DNA from 4 places in the Novosphingobium sp. TCA1 genome. Region 3 is predicted to be linked to each of the others. Evidence: riboswitches for the same ligand, from Rfam matches in the RefSeq annotation. Region 3 holds a riboswitch; each other region holds the start of a gene.
What was found. Region 3 has a riboswitch for cobalamin ahead of NTCA1_RS03025 (DUF1852 domain-containing protein). Riboswitches for the same ligand answer to the same signal wherever they lie in the genome.

Region 1 (4,332 bases), on a different contig from region 3:
CGCTCGCAAGCCCCAGCGACTGCAATCGCCAGGTGCGGTTGAAGGAAAGCACCGTGCGCGAGAGCGGCGCCACATCGACGGCAAGCGTCGCGTGCAAGGGCAAGCCGAGCGCGTGGGAGAGGGCGGCGCGGACGATCATCGGATGGGTGATGGCGCAGACCGGCCCGTCGAAGGCGGCAACCTCGTCCAACCATGCGCCGACGCGCCTGCGCGCCTGTTCCATCGAATCGCCGCCGGGAACGCCCTGGGTCGGATCTGCCAGCCAGCGTTCAATCGATCCCGGTTCGGCGCTTTCGATGTCCGCGAAACTGCGGCCGGTCCAGGCACCGTGAGAGAGATCGGCGAGGGCGGCCTGTTCCTGCGTCGCCAGCCCCATCGCGGCAGCGGTCTCGGCAGCTGCGCGGGCGGGGCTGCGATGCACTGCGATGCGAAAGCGGTCCGGCAAAGCCGAGCGCACGGCGTCGCGGGCACCGGTGGGATCGAGCGGCTCCGCAGGGTTCGGGAAGCGACCCTCGCGGCTCGATGCCGTGGCGGCGATGGAGATCAGCAGGAGTGTCGTCGCCAAGCGTAAATTCCGTGAGATCGTTGACGCCGCGCCCCGCGCAGTCCTAAGGAGGCAGTGTCGAGTATCGAAGAAGCCGGTGAGAATCCGGCGCGGTCGCGCCACTGTAATCGCACGGGAACCATCCCGTCGAGAGCCAGACCTTCCTTCTTGGCAACAGGTTTTCCGGGGACGCGCAATCCCGCCAAGGAGCATGACAATGGCTGTTTCCGCCGCAGTTTTCGATGATACCTTCATTCCGGTCGAAGGCGCAGGCGCCATCCCGCTGGAGGATATCGCGCCCTGGGCCGTGCTCGGCACGCTGCTGGCGGTGATCTTCATCTATTTCGTCAGCACCGAACAGGGCGCCTTTTCGCTGTTCCAGGGCATGTACGTCCACGAATTCGTGCATGACGGACGCCATCTCCTCGGTTTTCCCTGCCACTGAGATAACCCATGACCAGAGATCTGCTGTGGCGCGGGATGCTTGCCGGCATCCTGGGCGCCCTTCTGGCCACGCTGTTCGCGCGCGGTTTTGCCGAACCCCAAATCGACCTTGCGATCGGTTATGAGGAGAGCCATTCCGCGCCCGCTCCCCAGGCCGCTCCCGAGCATGCCGGAATGGCGCATGGTGAGCCCGAGGAAGAGGAACTCGTCAGTCGCGATACCCAGAAGGGCGCGGGGCTGGTGACGGCGCTGGCGCTCTATGGCGCTGCCGTCGGCGGTATCTTCTCGCTCGTCTTCGCCTATGGCTATGGCCGGATGGGCCATCTCGGGCCGCGCAGTTTCGCGCTGCTTCTCGCGGCGCTCACATTCGTGCTCGTAGTCGTGGTGCCGGCCATCAAGTATCCGCAGACGCCGCCTGCGGTAGGCAAGCACGAGACCGTCGCGCTGCGTACGGCCGCCTACTTCGGCATGATCGCGCTGTCGCTTGGCGCGGCGGGTGTTGCTGCCCGAATTCGAGGCGTCATGGCGCGTCCCGGTCGCGGCTTCGATGCAACGCTGCTGGGTATCGTGATCTATCTGGGGCTGGTCGGCCTGGGTCAGTTCCTGCTGCCGACGATCAACGAAGTCCCCGCCGATTTCCCGGCCGTGCTCCTCTGGAAGTTCCGTGTGGCCTCGATCGGGACGCAGCTGGTGCTCTGGACGACGATCGGGCTGGCCTTCGGACTCTGGGCCGAGCGCGTTCTCAGACGATCGAAATCGCGTTGAAATAAAAGGTTGCGGCCTGAACTTCCGAGGTCTTGGAAGGATCAGGCCTTGACGGTCCGGCGTAGCGGGGCGCGGCTCATCTCATTCCCCGCTTGCGTAGTTTTCTGAAGTATTGTCAGGAAGATATCGCGCTCTTCTGCGGTGAGATGGCAGATGAGATCGTCCTGCACCTTGTCCACCCAGGGGCTTGCCGCGTCCAGCACGCTGCGCCCCTGATCGCTCAGCATGAGCACGCGCGCGCGCCGGTCGGCCGGGCTGACCTCGCGATCGACCAGGCCTTTCTGCACCAGCCTGTCGATTACGCCGCCGATCGTCACGCGGTCATAGGCGATCATGCCCGCCAGGGTCTGCTGGTCCAGTCCGGGATGGTCGCGCAGAGTCAGCAGGGCGGCATATTGGACGGCGGTGAGGTCTATTCCGGCCTCGGTCATGCGCGACGTGAAACGGGCAACGGAAATCTGTTGCAGGCGGCGGATCAGGTGTCCGGGCATGGTCTCTAGGTCGCTCATGGAGCCACCTAGCGCGAGAACCGCCGCCTGCTCAAGATGCTCTTATGCGGGAACGGCTTGTTCGCAGGTTTCGGCGGCGATCCGCGGGGCCTGATCGTTGAGAATGGCGCCGAAGAAGGCGGCCAGTTCGCCATGGGCACCAAGCGGCAGGACCTGCGCGATATACTGATCGGGACGGACGATCACCATGCAGCCCTCTTCGCGGTCAATCCCGCGCATGGCGTAAATGTCGCCCGCCTTCGGATCCGCGCAGAACGCCTTCTCATAGTCGCGCAGGCCGAACTTGCCCTTGCGCGGCCAGAGCAGGCCGGGAAGCTCGTCCATCGACAAGGACTGGTGCGATTGCTGGAATACCGCGCGCAAGTCGAACACGGCGTCGCGGTCGGCGCCTGCGGGCGTGTGGCGGCGCAGCGGCGAGGCAGGGTCCGTTTCCAAGAAGCGGCACAGCGCGTCGATGGATCCGCCCGAAGCCAGCCCGTCTTTCCCGGCGAACAGATAGATGCGCCAGCGTCCGTCAGCTTCCGCCACATGACCCAGCTGCATCGGTCTGGCGTCTGCGAGCCGCACGACCGGCGCGGAATGGAAGCGCATCCCGACAGGCAGGCCGGGTGCCAGATGCTGGTGCGCCCCATTGCCGGTCAGCGCCGAGGGGCAATAGCGCGTAGCGGTGCCGGCCGTGAAGCGGCCCTGCTTGATGAAATAGCGCTGGAACTCGGCGGGATCGACGCCGTCCTCTTCCTCGGAGCTTTTAGGCTTGGCGCTGAACATCTTGGCGAATTCGCGGTCGAAATCGATGAGTTCCCCGGCGATCGCCTGTCGCTCGGCCGAGTAGGTGTGCAGCAATGCCGGTTTGGCCTGTCCCTGAAGCACGGCGGCGAGTTTCCAGCCGAGGTTGAAAGTATCCTGCATCGATACGTTCATGCCCTGGCCCGCCTTAGGACTATGGGTGTGGCAGGCATCGCCAGCGATGAACACGCGGGGATCGCGGTTCGATTCCTCGCCTGCCGGGACATCGTCGAACTTGTCGCAAAGGCGCTGGCCGATCTCGTAGACGGACCACCAGGCCACTTCCTTCACGTCGAGCACGTAAGGATGGAGTATGCGCCGGGCCGCGGCGATCAGCTGGTCCTGCGTGATGTTCTTCGCCGCAACGCGCTCGTTTTGCCCGAGCTTGTCCAGCTCGATGTAGAGCCGCACGAGATAGCCGCCTTCGCGCGGGATGATCAGGATATTGCCCTCATCAGCGGAATGGATCGCGGTCTTGAGGCGGATATCGGGGAAATCGCTATAGGCCAGCACGTCCATGACGCCCCAGGCCTGATTGGCGGATTCGCCGTGAAGCTCGCGCCCCATGGCCCTGCGGACCTGGCTGCGCGCGCCGTCGCAGCCGACGACATAACGGGCGCGTACGACTTCGATGTGCTCGTACCCCTCGGTGCCGACTGGCCGGAGCCTGACGGTGACCGGCTCGGCCGGGTCGTTCGGAATGCTCAGGTCAACGACCTCCATACCGTAGTCCGGCACGAGGCGGCGCGGCGCATTGCGCATGGCATCGAGATAGAAGTCGTGGACCCGCGCCTGGTTGAGGATGACGTGGGGAAATTCGGAGAGACCGTCTTCCGTGTCGGGAATGCGGCCGTGGCGGGCGATCAGGCGGGAATCGGTCTCGTCCGGCTTCCAGAAGGTGGTTTCATTGACCCAATAGGCTTCGCGGGCGACGCGATCGGCGAAGCCGAAGGCATTGAACATTTCCATCGTCCGGCAGGCGATGCCGTCTGCTTGGCCAAGCGCCAGCGGACCTTCCTTGCGTTCCACGATCCGGGTGCGGATGGAGGGGAACCGGGCAAGCTGCGCGGCCAGGGTAAGGCCGGCGGGGCCGCAACCGACGATTAGGACATCGACGTTGGCCTTCGAGCCAGGTTCGGTATCCGTGGATTCTGCGTCGATTGATTCGGCAAGGGCGGGGTCGCCGGTTCGGAAACCGTTCAGGTGAAATTGCATGATTTGATCCTCTCCTCGGCACGCAGGCGGGTGCGCGCTGTTCGATATATGTAGTATACTACATAAAAT
Region 2 (4,332 bases), on a different contig from region 3:
TCGTCCGCGCGCAGCTGGAGCATGACCTGCGGCCCGGTCAGGATCGCCACAAGCACTGCCGCCACCGCGCCCAGGGCAACGCGCCTGCCTGTGCGCCTGCTGCGGCGCGGATTGGAAGATGTTCGCGGCTTCGGCTCCCGGTCGACCGTTACCGGCACAGGCGGCAGGTCCGGCTTGGCCTCTCGCCAATCCGCGGCATGGGCGGGCGGCGTCTGCAAGGTCAGGCGGACGCTGCGCTCCAGCAGGGTCCAGGCCCTCCGATGAGCAGGATCGCTCTCCAGCCAGGCCTCGAATCGGGCGCGAAGATCCAGATCGTCCGGGGCGTCCTGGATGCGCAGGCGCCAGTCCGATGCCTCCACCAGCACATCGTCGGGCAGCGCGTGCTCTCCGTTTCCTGCAACAGGTCTGGCCGTCATGGATGTATCGCCTCGTCGAACCCACACAAAAGACGAGTCTCGCGCGCGCCTGTCTCAATCTGCTTCTCAACCTGCGTCTCAATTTGCATCTCAACCGGCATCGTCGTCCCCCTCCGGCCCCATGCGCTCGACGCTGCGCATGACATGAATCATCGCATCCTGCACCAGCCGATGCGCCGTCGCGCGCGACACGCCGAGCTGCTGCGCGATCTGGGTCGAGGACATCTCTCCGAACACGCTCATTTCGTAGGCGCGCCGCTTCTTCTCCGGCAGGCTTGCGAGAGTCGCCAGAACCAGCCGTGCCTCGTCGCCGCAGAGCAGTTCATCCTCGGCCGACGCGGAAAGGGGCTGCGGATCGCGGGTCAGGGCATAGGCCGCATTGCGGCGCTGCTCGGCCGCATCCCGCCGGGTCCAGTCGATCGCGATGTTGCGGGCGATCCGATAGAGATAGCCGACCGGCGTGCGCAGGCCCAGCAGCAGCGGCGGCCGTGTCGGCACGAAGCGGAAGTAGGCTTCCTGCACGACGTCTTCGGCGCTGTCGCGCGATCCGACGATCGGCGTGGCATAGTCGACCAGTGCCGGCCGATGCTCCGCATAGATGCGCAAGCGGGCCTGTGCGCTGTTCAATGGGCGACCTTCTCCGACCGGCTGGCAGGTTGCAAACTTCGGCTTCATAGATTGTTGCGAATAACTTGCAATAGGCTCGGGCAAGAATGAGCGGCTCCGATCGAGCCGAGTATCGCCTTTGCGAAGATCGCCGCGCAAATCGCGCTTGCGCCCTTCAAGCTCCCAAGCTAGCGCACCGCATCCGCCTTCGCTGAACAGGGAGGGCGGAAAAGATCGCGCCGGTGCCTCGAAAGAGGCTTAAAATGGGAACACGGTGAGAGGGTTTCGATCCTCGAATCCGAGGCTGTCCCTGCAACTGTAAGCGGCGAGCGCGATACACATCACGCGGCAGGGCAAGTGCGCCTGTCGTAGCCACTGGGCCGGACGCTAAATCCTGCGAGGCCTGGGAAGGCCGTGTATCAAGCCATGACCCGCGAGCCAGGAGACCTGCCTGCGTCCGGTCGCTCTTGCTTTGGCCCAGGGGATGGCCGGGGCACGGTGTTTCTCCGTCTGAGCGACGAACCAGCGGCAGGGGCCGCACGGTGCGCTGAGCGGTCGTCCCTTCGTTATGGGCGCCCGGCCGGTCGGTGCGCCGGCCTTTCGTGAACGCCGGTCGGCGCGCCGACCGTTCGTGAACGGCAGACCCCTGCTTCGGATCGCATGGCGCTCGACAGGGGGATGAAATGAAGTTCGCTATAAATTCGCCCGCCGCGCTGGCCGCGGTGCTGGCTCTTGCCTGGAGCACGCAGGCCCATGCCGAGGAAACCGGTGAAGACGCCGGTGAGGATCGGGCCATCATCGTCACTGGCACCAGCCTTGAGGAGACGCTGCCGCAGGAGCTTTCCCGCTACGGCAACGACGTGGTGACGGTCAGCGAAAAGCAGATAAAGGACAGCGGCGCGGTAGACGTGGTCAAGGCGCTGGAATCGGTGCCCGGCCTCTACATTCGCGCCCGCAACGGGCCGTTCACTTACGTCGACGTCTCGCTTCAGGGATCGCGCACGCAGGACGTGCTCTGGACGATGGACGGCATCCGCCTCAACAACCGCCTCTACGGTGGAACGTCGCCCAACGACACGCTTCCCGCCAGCATGATCGAACGTATCGAGGTGCTTCGCGGCGGCGAGAGCCTGTTCTACGGCACGCAGGCTTCGGCGGGCGTCATCAACGTGGTGACGCGCGGCTTCACCGACGATTTCAACGGCCAGGTCAATGCCTCGGTCGATTCCTGGGGCGGCACCACGGTGGACGGCTACTTGCGCGGTGCGGCGGGCAACCACCGCTTCGTGGCCTATGCCTCGCACAACCGGTCGGAAGGCTACACGCCTTACAGCGCCTATCAGCCCAGCCTCACCGATCGCCATCTCGGCTATGACTTGTGGTCGGCGGGTCTCAAGTACCAGTACGACCTCGCCCCCGATCTGGCGCTCAACGCCCAGTACCAGCATACCGAGGCGAAGCTCGACAACCTCTCGCCCACGCGCATCCGCGAGAGCCGCAACGATCGCAACGAGGAAATCGCCAGCCTCCGCCTCGATTACACCGGCAGCGATGCCGTGCAGTTCTTCCTCAAGGGCTATTTCCATGACTGGAAGACGGCCTATGTCCAGATCCGCAATTCGCTTCCCGATCTCCAGCCGCAAGTGATCTACCCGGCAGGCACGTTCTGGGGCTATCGCGACTGGGGCGGCAGCGCGGTGGTCAAGCTCCACCTCCACCCCGGCCTCGAATACCTGCTGGGCTACGATTTCCAGAACTTCAGCGGCCGCGACGACGTGCTGCTGATCGCGCCGACCAGCGAACAGGTCCACGCCGGGATCTTCCAGGTGCGCACCACCGACGAGATTTCCTCCAAGGGCCGCCTTGCGGCAGGCCTGCGCTACAACCGCACGGACGGGGCGAAGAAGACGATCTGGAACGTCTCCGGCCGCTACGACTTTGCCGATGCGCTCTATGTGGAGGCGAACGGGGGCACGTCCTTCGTGCTTCCCGATGCCTCGCAGCTCTATGGCAACGACCCCTGCTGCGAGATCGGCAACCCGAACCTGAGCCCGGAGCAGAGCCTCAACCTCAACCTCTCCGCAGGCGGAACCCTGCCCGCAGGCATGGTCACGCTGGGCTGGAAGGCGACTTACTTCCATCGCCGCATCACCAACATGATCGACTACGATTACGATAATCCGGCCTATCCCAACGGCACTTACGCCAACCTCGACGGCAAGGTCCGCTCGCAGGGCGGCGAGTTCGAACTGACCGCACGGACGGCCGGGGGCTGGAGCCTCAATGCCAGCTACACTTACGCCCGCGTGCGGGAAAAGGGATCGTCCACCCAGCTCGACCGCAATCCCCGGCAATATGCGAAGGGCACCCTGGCCTATGCGCCTGAGGACCGGCCGTTCGGCGCCAATCTCGCGGTCAACTGGATCGGCGACGTCTGGTCCACCGCTTCGGGCTTCGGCCGCCGGAACTACGGCAACTACGCGCTCGTCGATGCCGGGGCCTATCTCTACGTGGACGGTGCGGCGCGCCGAAACCGCTTCGGCGTCAATGTCGAGAACGTGTTCAACAAGGAATATGCGACGCGCGGCTATCAGTCGGCAGTGACCGACCAAGGCGCGCTGGATGGCAGCAACAGCCGCTTCCTCTACTTCAGCCGGGGCGTGCCGCGCACGCTGCGGATGAGCTACGGCCTGAGCTTCTGAGGCCATGAGCACACTCCAGCCTCGGCCCTATCCTCGAACGAAGCGCTCGCGCAGCCTGCTGCCGCGCCCGATCCTTGTCCTTCATCGCTGGCTCGGCGTCTTCGTCGGCCTGCTGATGACGATCTGGTGCCTCTCGGGCTTCGTGATGATCTATGTGGACTATCCGAGGCTGGAGCCTTCAGCGCAAGTGCAAGGCCTTGCCCCCCTGCACTTGCCGCCGCCAAGCGCTTTCGACGCCGTGGACATGGCGCCGGATACGCCGATCGCCTCCGCCCGCGTCGAGATGCTGGCCGGGCGCCCGGTCCTGCGGGTCGTGCCCGGTCAATCCACCGACCGCGCGATTCCGCAGATGCGCACGATCCCCGCCGCCTTCGATCTGGCAACCGGCAAGCCGCTCGCCGCCCCGGATCCGCAGGACATCGGCAGGATCGCCCAGGATTTCGCCAGAGGCCACGGCATCGCGGGCGAAGCCGCCGCTCCCGCCCAAACCGGGATCGATCAATGGACCGTGCAGACCTACAAGCGCAATGCGCCGCTCTACCGCGTGGACTTCGACGACGACGCCGGAACCGAGATCTACATTTCAGGCAAGTCCGGTGAAGTCGTGC
Region 3 (4,332 bases):
TGTCTCGCCTATCCCGTCCGTTCCTTCATGTAAGCCACGGTGGGATTGCGCCGGGCGAGAGGGGGGCGCCCGCGGCGGCGCTTTTCCGGTTCTGCTGCTCCTGACGATGCGGGAGCCGGGAAAAGGTGCGGTCCTTGCGAACTCCGGCACGGTTCGTTGTTGTTGCGTTTGCGCGCCGGCAACTGCTCCTGCAGCAGCTTCGCCATAGCCAGCGCTGCATCCAGGTGCTTGTTATCGACGATCGCGGCCTGATTGACCTGACGGATCTTGTCGAACACGCGGTAGGGCAGGGAGTGATCCCCGTGCCGGATCTCCAGCGCGCCGTCAGGAAACTCGCAAACTTCCACTCGCTTGCCGGCGAGCGGGCGGCTGATCTCGGTCGGCTCAAGAATGAACATCGCCTTGTTGTAATGCAGCGTCAGCGACGACGTCACCGAACGCCATTCGCGCCAGACCATCTCGGTGCGTAGATTCTCGTGCAATGCCAGCGGACGGTGAACATCGCGTTCGTCGAAAGCTGCCTTGGCGAACTTGGCATTATGCGCGGCCATGTAAACGGGCAGGAACGCGTTCGCTTCGGCTATAGTCGAGATACCTTCCAGCCTCATCGCCTTGACCAGTCGGTCCTGCAACGTCGCATTGGCGCGCTCGACGCGGCCCTTCGCCTGGGGCGAGTGCGCGCAAATGATCTCGATGTTGAGTGCCTCCAGCGCACGCCCGAAATGCGTCATGCCATCGCCTTTGGCCGAGGCTGTATTGTTGCGAAACACAGAATGCTTGTCTGAATAGAAGGCCACTGGCTTGCCGTGCGTCTCGATGTATTCCCGAGTTGCATCCATGTAGGAGAAAGTACTCTCGCTCTCGACCATCTTGAGATGCATCAGTTCGCTGGTTGCATCATCGATATAAACGAGTAGGGTGCATTGCGGCCCGCGATCCTCGAACCACCAATGCTTCGAACCGTCGATCTGGATTAGCTCGCCCCGGCAGTCCCGGCGATAGCGAGGCTGGTAAGGACGCGGGCGCCGCGCTTCGCGATCCTTCCACAGACCCGCCTCGATCATCAACCGTCGCAGCGTCTCACAAGAGACTTTGATGCCATGGCGCTCGATCAGATACTCACGCGCCAGCGTTGGTCCGAAATCCGCATAATGCTCACGAACGATGCCAAGAACACGCTCACGAAACGCATCGCTGTGTCGCCGATTGCTTGGCCGGCCGCGCTTGCGGGAAACGAGACCGGCAGCGCCTTCGGATCTTAACCGATCGAGCAACCGGAAAACCTGACGGCGCTTCAGGCCGAGTACCGTTGCCGCATCATCAACTCGGAGTTCGCCGCGCTCCACGCGCATCAACGTATCAAATCGCGAAAGTTCACCATGGCTCATCGCCAGCACCGTCATAGCTGCGTTCTCCTGACCAGCAGGAAAACCATGCCACCGACATTCCGCAGACCACACCAGGGAGTGTCATTTCTATCTAGCGGGCCGGTGTCATTTCTATCTGGGGCTTACAAACCACATAGACGATAATATATATTATGTTAATTAAAGCGCGACGCTGCCGCCTCAAGTAGTCACAACATGCCGACTTTTCAGCTCGCTCGCGTCAAGCATCATATAAAGATATCTTTATATGATGCTTGACAGGAAACCTCTGAAGGTGTTGAATGAGCCTGTCGAGGTTCCCCGCGTCAGGCATGATCGCGGGGCTAAGACGGGAAGCCGGTGGTGCCTTTTGGGGCAGAGTCCGGCGCTGCCCCCGCAACTGTAAGCGGCGAGTAGCGGTTCCATTTCGTGTCACTGGGCTTTTGCAAGAAGCTCGGGAAGGCCGGAACCGCCGCGTTGACCCGCAAGCCAGGAGACCTGCCTTCGGCGCTATAACGTTCCTCGGGCGGGGGTTCCTCCGGTGGATCGCGCTTGAAGCAGGCTTCGTGGCGTGGCGCCATGACCCGTTGTGCATGTCCAGCGCGTTCTTCCTTCGGCCCTTCGCCCGTCAACAGCAGGTGATCGGTTGATGTCTCCAATCCTTTTCCGTCTCGGCCCATACCGACGAATGCGCCCGCGCGCCGAGCCTTGGGGCTGATCGCCGCCTGACGCGGCGCGCCGCAAACCCGTTTCATCTCCGAACAGCAACGACGGACGGCGCACGCGCCGGACCGAAGGAAACCTCGCATGCCTGTAGACCACGCCGATCCCGCCCTTCCCCGCGTCGACACGGGCGCGCCGAAAGACCGATCCAATCGCGCTTCATCAGGACAGCCGATCATGACAACCAAAGATCTGACCTTCGCGATCAAAAGCATTCGCTTCGACGAGGATTATCGTCCCTCCGACAATACCCGCATCACGACGAACTTCGCCAATCTGGCCAGAGGCGACAACCGCCAGGAAAACTTGCGCAATGCCCTGAAGATGATCGACAACCGCTTCAACGACCTGGCCGATTGGGACAATCCCGATGGCAATCGCTATGGCGTGGAACTCGATATCATATCCGTCGAGATGAGTATCGGAGGCGATGCCAGCAGTAAATCGTTTCCCATGATAGAAATTCTGAAGACAGGTATTATCGATTGTGAAACCGATACCCGCATCGAAGGTATCGCTGGAAACAACTTCTCCTCCTACGTGCGCGATTACGACTTCAGCGTGGTACTGGCAGAGTACAACAGAGGCAGAACCGCGTTCGCAGCGCCGGATGGTTTTGGCACCCTTCATGGCAATCTGTTCAGGCACTTCGTGAGCTCTGACGCATACAAAGCTAATTTCAGGAAGCCCCCTGTCATCTGCCTGAGCGTATCGAGCAGCCGGACTTATCATCGGACGGAAAATCATCATCCCGTCCTAGGGGTGGAATATCGGCAGAGTGCGTTTTCCTCCACCGACGAATACTTCGGAAAGATGGGGCTGAAGGCGCGCTATTTCATGCCCAGGGGCAGCGCCGCACCCATGGCTTTCTATTTCACCGGCGACTTGCTTGGCGATTACACCAATCTTGAGTTGATCGGCACGATCAGCACGATGGAATCGTTCCAGAAGATCTACAGGCCCGAGATATACAACGCCAATGCAGCGGCGGGAAAATGCTTCCAGCCCAGCCTGAAGCACAATGACTATTCGTCTACGCTGATCGTCTATGACCGCGAAGAACGAAGCCGCCTCGCCATCGAACAGGGCAGATTCGCCGAAGAAAACTTCATCAAGCCGTATCAGGATATTCTTGCGCAATGGTCCGCAGAATACGCCCTTTGACACTGCAGAATACAAGGTTATCCATCATGAAAGTATTGTTGCCCACTTCGACCGCAGGCAGCCTGCCCAAACCGTCCTGGCTTGCTCAACCCGAGACGCTCTGGTCCCCCTGGAAATTGCAGGATCAGGAATTGATCGAAGGCAAGCAGGATGCCCTGCGCCTGGCGGTGGACGATCAGCGACAGGCGGGTATCGACATCGTCGGCGATGGCGAACAGACGCGGCAGCATTTCGTCACGACCTTCATCGAGCATCTCAGCGGTGTCGATTTCGAGAAGCGCGAGACCGTCAGGATCCGCAATCGCTACGATGCCAGCGTGCCGACGGTCGTCGGCGCGGTCGCGCGTCCGAAGTCGGTTTTTGTCGATGACGCCCGCTATCTGCGCGCGCAGACCGAGCAGCCGATCAAATGGACGCTCCCAGGCCCCATGACGATGATCGATACGCTTTACGATGCCCATTACCAGAACCGCGAAAAGCTGGCCTGGGAATTCGCCACCATCCTCAATCAGGAAGCCAGGGAACTGGAAGCCGCGGGCGTGGACATCATCCAGTTCGACGAACCGGCGTTCAACGTGTTCTTCGACGAAGCGAACGACTGGGGCATCGCCACGCTGGAGAAAGCCGCCGAAGGCCTGAAGTGCGAAACGGCGGTCCACATCTGTTACGGCTACGGCATAAAAGCGAATACCGACTGGAAGAAAACCCTGGGTTCGGAATGGAGGCAGTATGAGGAAACCTTCCCCAATCTGCAGAAGTCCAGGATCGACATCATTTCCCTGGAATGCCACCACTCCCACGTCCCGATGGACCTTATCGAGCTGATCCGGGGCAAGAAGGTGATGATCGGCGCGATCAACGTGGCTACGGACACCATCGAGACGCCCGAGGAAGTCGCCGAAACGCTGCGCAAGGCACTTCAGTTTGTAGATGCCGACAAGCTCTATCCCTCCACGAACTGCGGCATGGCGCCCCTGTCACGCCGCGTGGCGCGCGGCAAGCTGGAAGCTCTGGGTGCCGGGGCGGCGATCGTCCGCAAGGAACTCTCAGTCTGACAAGCCTTGGACGATATTTTATC
Region 4 (4,332 bases), on a different contig from region 3:
GATGCGCCAGTCGATCGCTTCGGACGTGCCGCCCAGACCGGCGCGCGCGGAAACGGTGTCATGGGTTCCCGCTTCCACGGCGAAGCTGCCTTCCAGCGGCTCGGTCGGACGGCGGGTGCGAACGTTGACGACGCCGCCGATGGCGTCGCTGCCCCAGAGAATCGACTGCGGCCCGCGCAGGATCTCGATCCGTTCGGCATCGTCCACGAAGAGCGTCGAAAAGCCGTAGCCCCCCGCCGTGGACGAAGCGTCCGACAGGCGCATGCCGTCGATCACCATGACCGATTGCCCGGCGTCGGCGCCGCGGATACGCAGCGAGGTGGTGGTGCCGTAGCCGCCGTTGCGCGAAAGGCTGATGCCGGGCGTGCGCAGCAGGATATCGGTGAGGGCGATGGGCTGCGCGGCGACGATCTGCGCTTCGTCCAGCACGGTCACGCTATCCGCCACGCGATCCGCCGCGACCGGGGTGCGCAGCGCGGAGACGACGATACGGTCCGACGAGGCGTCGTCGGCGCCTTCGGCCTGGGCCGCGAAAGGATAGGCGGTCAGGGCAAGAGCAAGGGTGGTGGCAGTGGTAATTCGGCAGTTCACGGCATGTCCTTCAAGCCAGCGATCGAACCCGACCGGGCCGATATGCAAGGCGAAGGACGTGCAGCCGCGACAGACGGCGACAGGCCCCTTCGCGCCGCAAACCGGCACGGCAATGGCTGTCGCTCGGCGAGGAAATGCCCCGTTCGGCCGGCTCACCCTGTCCGGTCGAAGAACGACTGCGGCAGGCAGGTCTCCTGGCTCACGGGTCAATGCCGTTTCGGCCGCCTTCTCAGGGCCTTGCACCCCCAATGGCGAAATGGCCGCACGGCTCGCCGCTTACAGTTGCAGGGGCAGCCCGGGGCTTTCACCCGAGTTCCCTTTTGATCCCTCGCGGGGAACCTGTCGCAGCAGCGCCCCTATCGCCGCGAGGTCGGCGGCGCAAGATGAGAGGCGCTTGCGCGAACCTGCGAAGTTCCATAGTCGTGCCGGTGCAAGGGGTGCCCGCAAGGGCTTGATCGGGAAGCCCGGACTGCGGCCGATCGGCCGTGGCAGCCGGCACTGCGCCCGCAACTGTAACCGGGGATGCGCCCCGCCGAAACGCCATTGGAGCCTGACGGCTTACCGAGAAGGCGGCGGAAGGCGCGAGGATCCGGGAAGTCAGGAAACCGGCCCCTCGCCGTCGATCCTTCGCGCGGGCGGGATGTACCGGGCGGACGAGGGCGATGCCTCCCGTGGGGGAGGCTCCTTCGCGTGACGACATTCGTGCGTCTGTACCGAAGGGGGGAATTGAACATGCGCCATCCTGGAACCTGCCCGTCCGGGCGATATCTGCGGCCCGTACGATGACGGACACGCCGATGACGGCCTGCCCTGCACTGCTCGTCACCGCGCCTTCGTCGGGACAGGGCAAGACGCTCGCCACGGCCGCCCTTGCCCGCCGCCACGTCCGGGCAGGACGGCGGGTGCGGGTGTTCAAATGCGGGCCGGACTTCCTCGATCCCATGGTTCACGAAGTCGCCAGCGGCGCCCCGGTCCATCAGCTCGACCTGTTCATGTGCGGAGAGGACCAGTGCCGCGCGCTGCTGCACGATGCCGCGCGGGAGGCCGACCTCATCCTCGTCGAGGGTGCGATGGGGCTGTTCGACGGCACCCCCTCTTCCGCCGACCTCGCCCGGCGCTTCGGCCTGCCGGTCATGGCGGTGCTGGACGGTTCGTCGATGGCGCAGACCTTCGGCGCACTGGTCCACGGGCTGGCGACATACCGCAAGGACGTGACGCTGGCCGCCGTGCTTGCCAACCGCGTGGGCAGTGATCGCCATGCGCAGCTGCTGGAACGCGGCATGCCGGGCGGCGTGCAATGGCTGGGCGCCGTGCCGCGCGACGACGGCATGGGCCTTCCCGAACGCCATCTCGGCTTGGTGCAGGCAGGCGAGATCGCCGATCTCGAAGCCCGCATCGACCGCGCCGCCGAACTGCTTCCCGAAAGCGCCCTCTGGCTGCCCGAGCCTGTGCCGTTTCCGAAACCCGCCTCCGCCGCCCCTGCGCCTTCAGCGCTGGCCGGAAAACGCATAGCCGTGGCCCGCGACGAGGCCTTCGGTTTCATCTACCCGGCCAATCTCGAGTTCCTGGAAAGCGCGGGCGCACGGCTGGCTTTCTTCTCGCCTCTGCGCGACGCCACCTTGCCGGACTGCGACGCGCTCTGGCTGCCGGGCGGCTATCCCGAACTTCATCTCGCCGCGCTCAGTGCCAACCGTGCAATGGTGGAAGCGATCCGCGCGCACTTTCTGACCGAGCGCCCGATCCTGGCCGAGTGCGGCGGCATGCTCTATGCCTGCGAAAGGCTGGAAGATGCCGCAGGCACCAGCACGCCCATGCTCGGCCTGCTGCCCGCCCGCGCGGCCATGCAGAAACGACTGGTCGCCCTCGGCATGCAGGAAGCGGAACTGTCCGGCCATGCGGTGCGCGGCCATACCTTCCACTATTCACGGCTGGAAACCGCCCTCGAACCCATCGCGCTTGCCCGGACCCCGGATGGGCGCAAGGGCGAGCGGATTTTCCGGCAAGGCGCGCTCACTGCAAGCTACATGCATTTCTACTTCCCCTCCGCGCCGGAGCTGATTGCAGACCTGCTGTCTTGCTGAGCCAGGCCCGTCGTCCCCGTCCGCGGGGACGACGGAGAGGCTGTCAGAGTCCGTTTGGAAATTCGCTGAAGGCGAATTTTTGCGGCACCGGCCCACGCCCCCACCCGACCACCCAACGGTAGTATCCTGCGGGTGGTCGGGTGGGGGCGCCTGAGAGGCTTGGGGCCGGTGCCGCTCTGAAAATGCCCTTACGGGCATTTTTCAAACGGACTCTCAGGCGATGGCGGGCAGCTTCGCCAGATACTTGTCGAGCGTGATCGGATAGTCCCGCACCCGCACGCCAGTGGCGTTGTAGACCGCATTGGCCACTGCCGCGCCCACGCCGCAGAGGCCGAGTTCACCCACGCCCTTGGCCTTCATCGGCGAGACCTTGTCGTCCGCCTCGTCCAGGAACACCACGTCCTGATGCGGAATGTCTGCGTGAACCGGCACTTCGTATCCGGCCAGATCGTGATTGACGAAGAACCCGAAGCGCTTGTCCACCGCCAGTTCCTCCATCAACGCGCCGCCGACGCCCATGGTCATGGCGCCGATCACCTGGCTGCGCGCGGTCTTGGGATTGAGGATGCGCCCTGCCGCGCAGACCGCCAGCATGCGCCGCACCCGCGTCTCGCCAGTGTAAGAGTCCACCGCCGCCTCGACGAAATGCGCGCCGAAAGTCGATTGCTGGAACTTCTTCCCCAGATCGCCCCACTGCATCGTCTCTTCGGCCACGAGTTCGCCGGACTTCGCCGCCTCGGCCAAGGCAGCCGAGCGGTTGCCCGCGCGTACCCGGCCATCCGAGAACTCGGCCGAAGCCGGATCCATGCCCAGGCTTTGCGCGGCCATGTCGCGCAGCTTCGCACAGGCCGCATAGACGCCCGAGGTGGCGCTGTTGGCACCCCACTGACCGCCCGAACCGGCCGAGGCCGGGAACGAGGAATCTCCCAGCTTCACCCGCACCTTCTCGACCGGCAGCCCCATCATCTCCGCCGCGGTCTGGGCGATGATCGTGTAGGATCCGGTGCCGATGTCGGTCATGTCGGTCTCGACGGTGACCAGGCCGTCACCGGCCAGCCTCACCCGCGCGGCCGAGGTCATGTTGATGTTGTTGCGGAAGGCTGCCGCCACGCCCATGCCGATCAGCCAGCGCCCTTCCCGCATTTGCGCCGGTTTTGCGCTGCGACGGTTCCAGCCGAACCGGTCTGCGCCCTCTTCCAGACAACGCACCAGGTTGCGCTGCGAGAAAGGCCGTTCCGGGTGCTCGGGATCGACCTGGGTATCGTTGAGCACGCGGAACTTGACCGGGTCCATGCCCAGCTTCTCCGCCATCTCGTCGATGGCGATCTCCAGCGCCATGAGGCCGGGTGCCTCGCCCGGCGCGCGCATGGCATTGGCTTCGGGAAGGTCGAGTTCGGCCAGCCGCAGGGCGGTGAGGCGGTTGGCCCCGGCATAGAGCAGCTTGGTCTGCTGGGTCGCCGATTCCGGGCCGCCGCCGGGCAGATCGCCCGACCAGCTTTCATGGCCGATCGCCGTCAGCTTGCCGTCACTGGTCGCGCCCAGCCGGATGCGCTGGATCGTCGCGGGGCGGTGCGTCGCATTGTTGAGCATGAGCGGGCGCGGCATCGCGATCTTGACCGGCCTGCCGCAGGCCTTGGCGCCCAGCGCCGCCATGACCGCA

Region 1: it holds a riboswitch for cobalamin, as region 3 does, so the genes downstream of both, NTCA1_RS11935 (CbtB-domain containing protein) here and NTCA1_RS03025 (DUF1852 domain-containing protein) in region 3, are expected to answer to the same signal.
Region 2: it holds a riboswitch for cobalamin, as region 3 does, so the genes downstream of both, NTCA1_RS15680 (TonB-dependent siderophore receptor) here and NTCA1_RS03025 (DUF1852 domain-containing protein) in region 3, are expected to answer to the same signal.
Region 4: it holds a riboswitch for cobalamin, as region 3 does, so the genes downstream of both, NTCA1_RS19645 (cobyrinate a,c-diamide synthase) here and NTCA1_RS03025 (DUF1852 domain-containing protein) in region 3, are expected to answer to the same signal.

The regions. Positions count from the first base shown of each region.
Region 1 is NZ_BLJH01000008.1:132,139-136,470, forward strand. It holds gene NTCA1_RS11930 (histidine phosphatase family protein) at 1-565, opposite strand, end outside; cobalamin riboswitch at 595-727, shown strand; gene NTCA1_RS11935 (CbtB-domain containing protein) at 762-989, shown strand; gene NTCA1_RS11940 (CbtA family protein) at 998-1,753, shown strand; gene NTCA1_RS11945 (MarR family winged helix-turn-helix transcriptional regulator) at 1,795-2,262, opposite strand; gene NTCA1_RS11950 (FAD-binding monooxygenase) at 2,305-4,263, opposite strand.
Region 2 is NZ_BLJH01000013.1:115,356-119,687, reverse strand. It holds gene NTCA1_RS15690 (FecR domain-containing protein) at 1-416, opposite strand, end outside; gene NTCA1_RS15685 (RNA polymerase sigma factor) at 507-1,043, opposite strand; cobalamin riboswitch at 1,246-1,492, shown strand; gene NTCA1_RS15680 (TonB-dependent siderophore receptor) at 1,706-3,724, shown strand; gene NTCA1_RS15675 (PepSY domain-containing protein) at 3,729-4,332, shown strand, end outside.
Region 3 is NZ_BLJH01000001.1:642,630-646,961, forward strand. It holds gene NTCA1_RS03020 (ISNCY family transposase) at 9-1,403, opposite strand; cobalamin riboswitch at 1,665-1,888, shown strand; gene NTCA1_RS03025 (DUF1852 domain-containing protein) at 2,175-3,254, shown strand; gene NTCA1_RS03030 (methionine synthase) at 3,281-4,309, shown strand.
Region 4 is NZ_BLJH01000019.1:97,614-101,945, reverse strand. It holds gene NTCA1_RS19650 (TonB-dependent siderophore receptor) at 1-591, opposite strand, end outside; cobalamin riboswitch at 758-949, opposite strand; cobalamin riboswitch at 1,010-1,220, shown strand; gene NTCA1_RS19645 (cobyrinate a,c-diamide synthase) at 1,374-2,672, shown strand; gene paoC (aldehyde oxidoreductase molybdenum-binding subunit PaoC) at 2,886-4,332, opposite strand, start outside.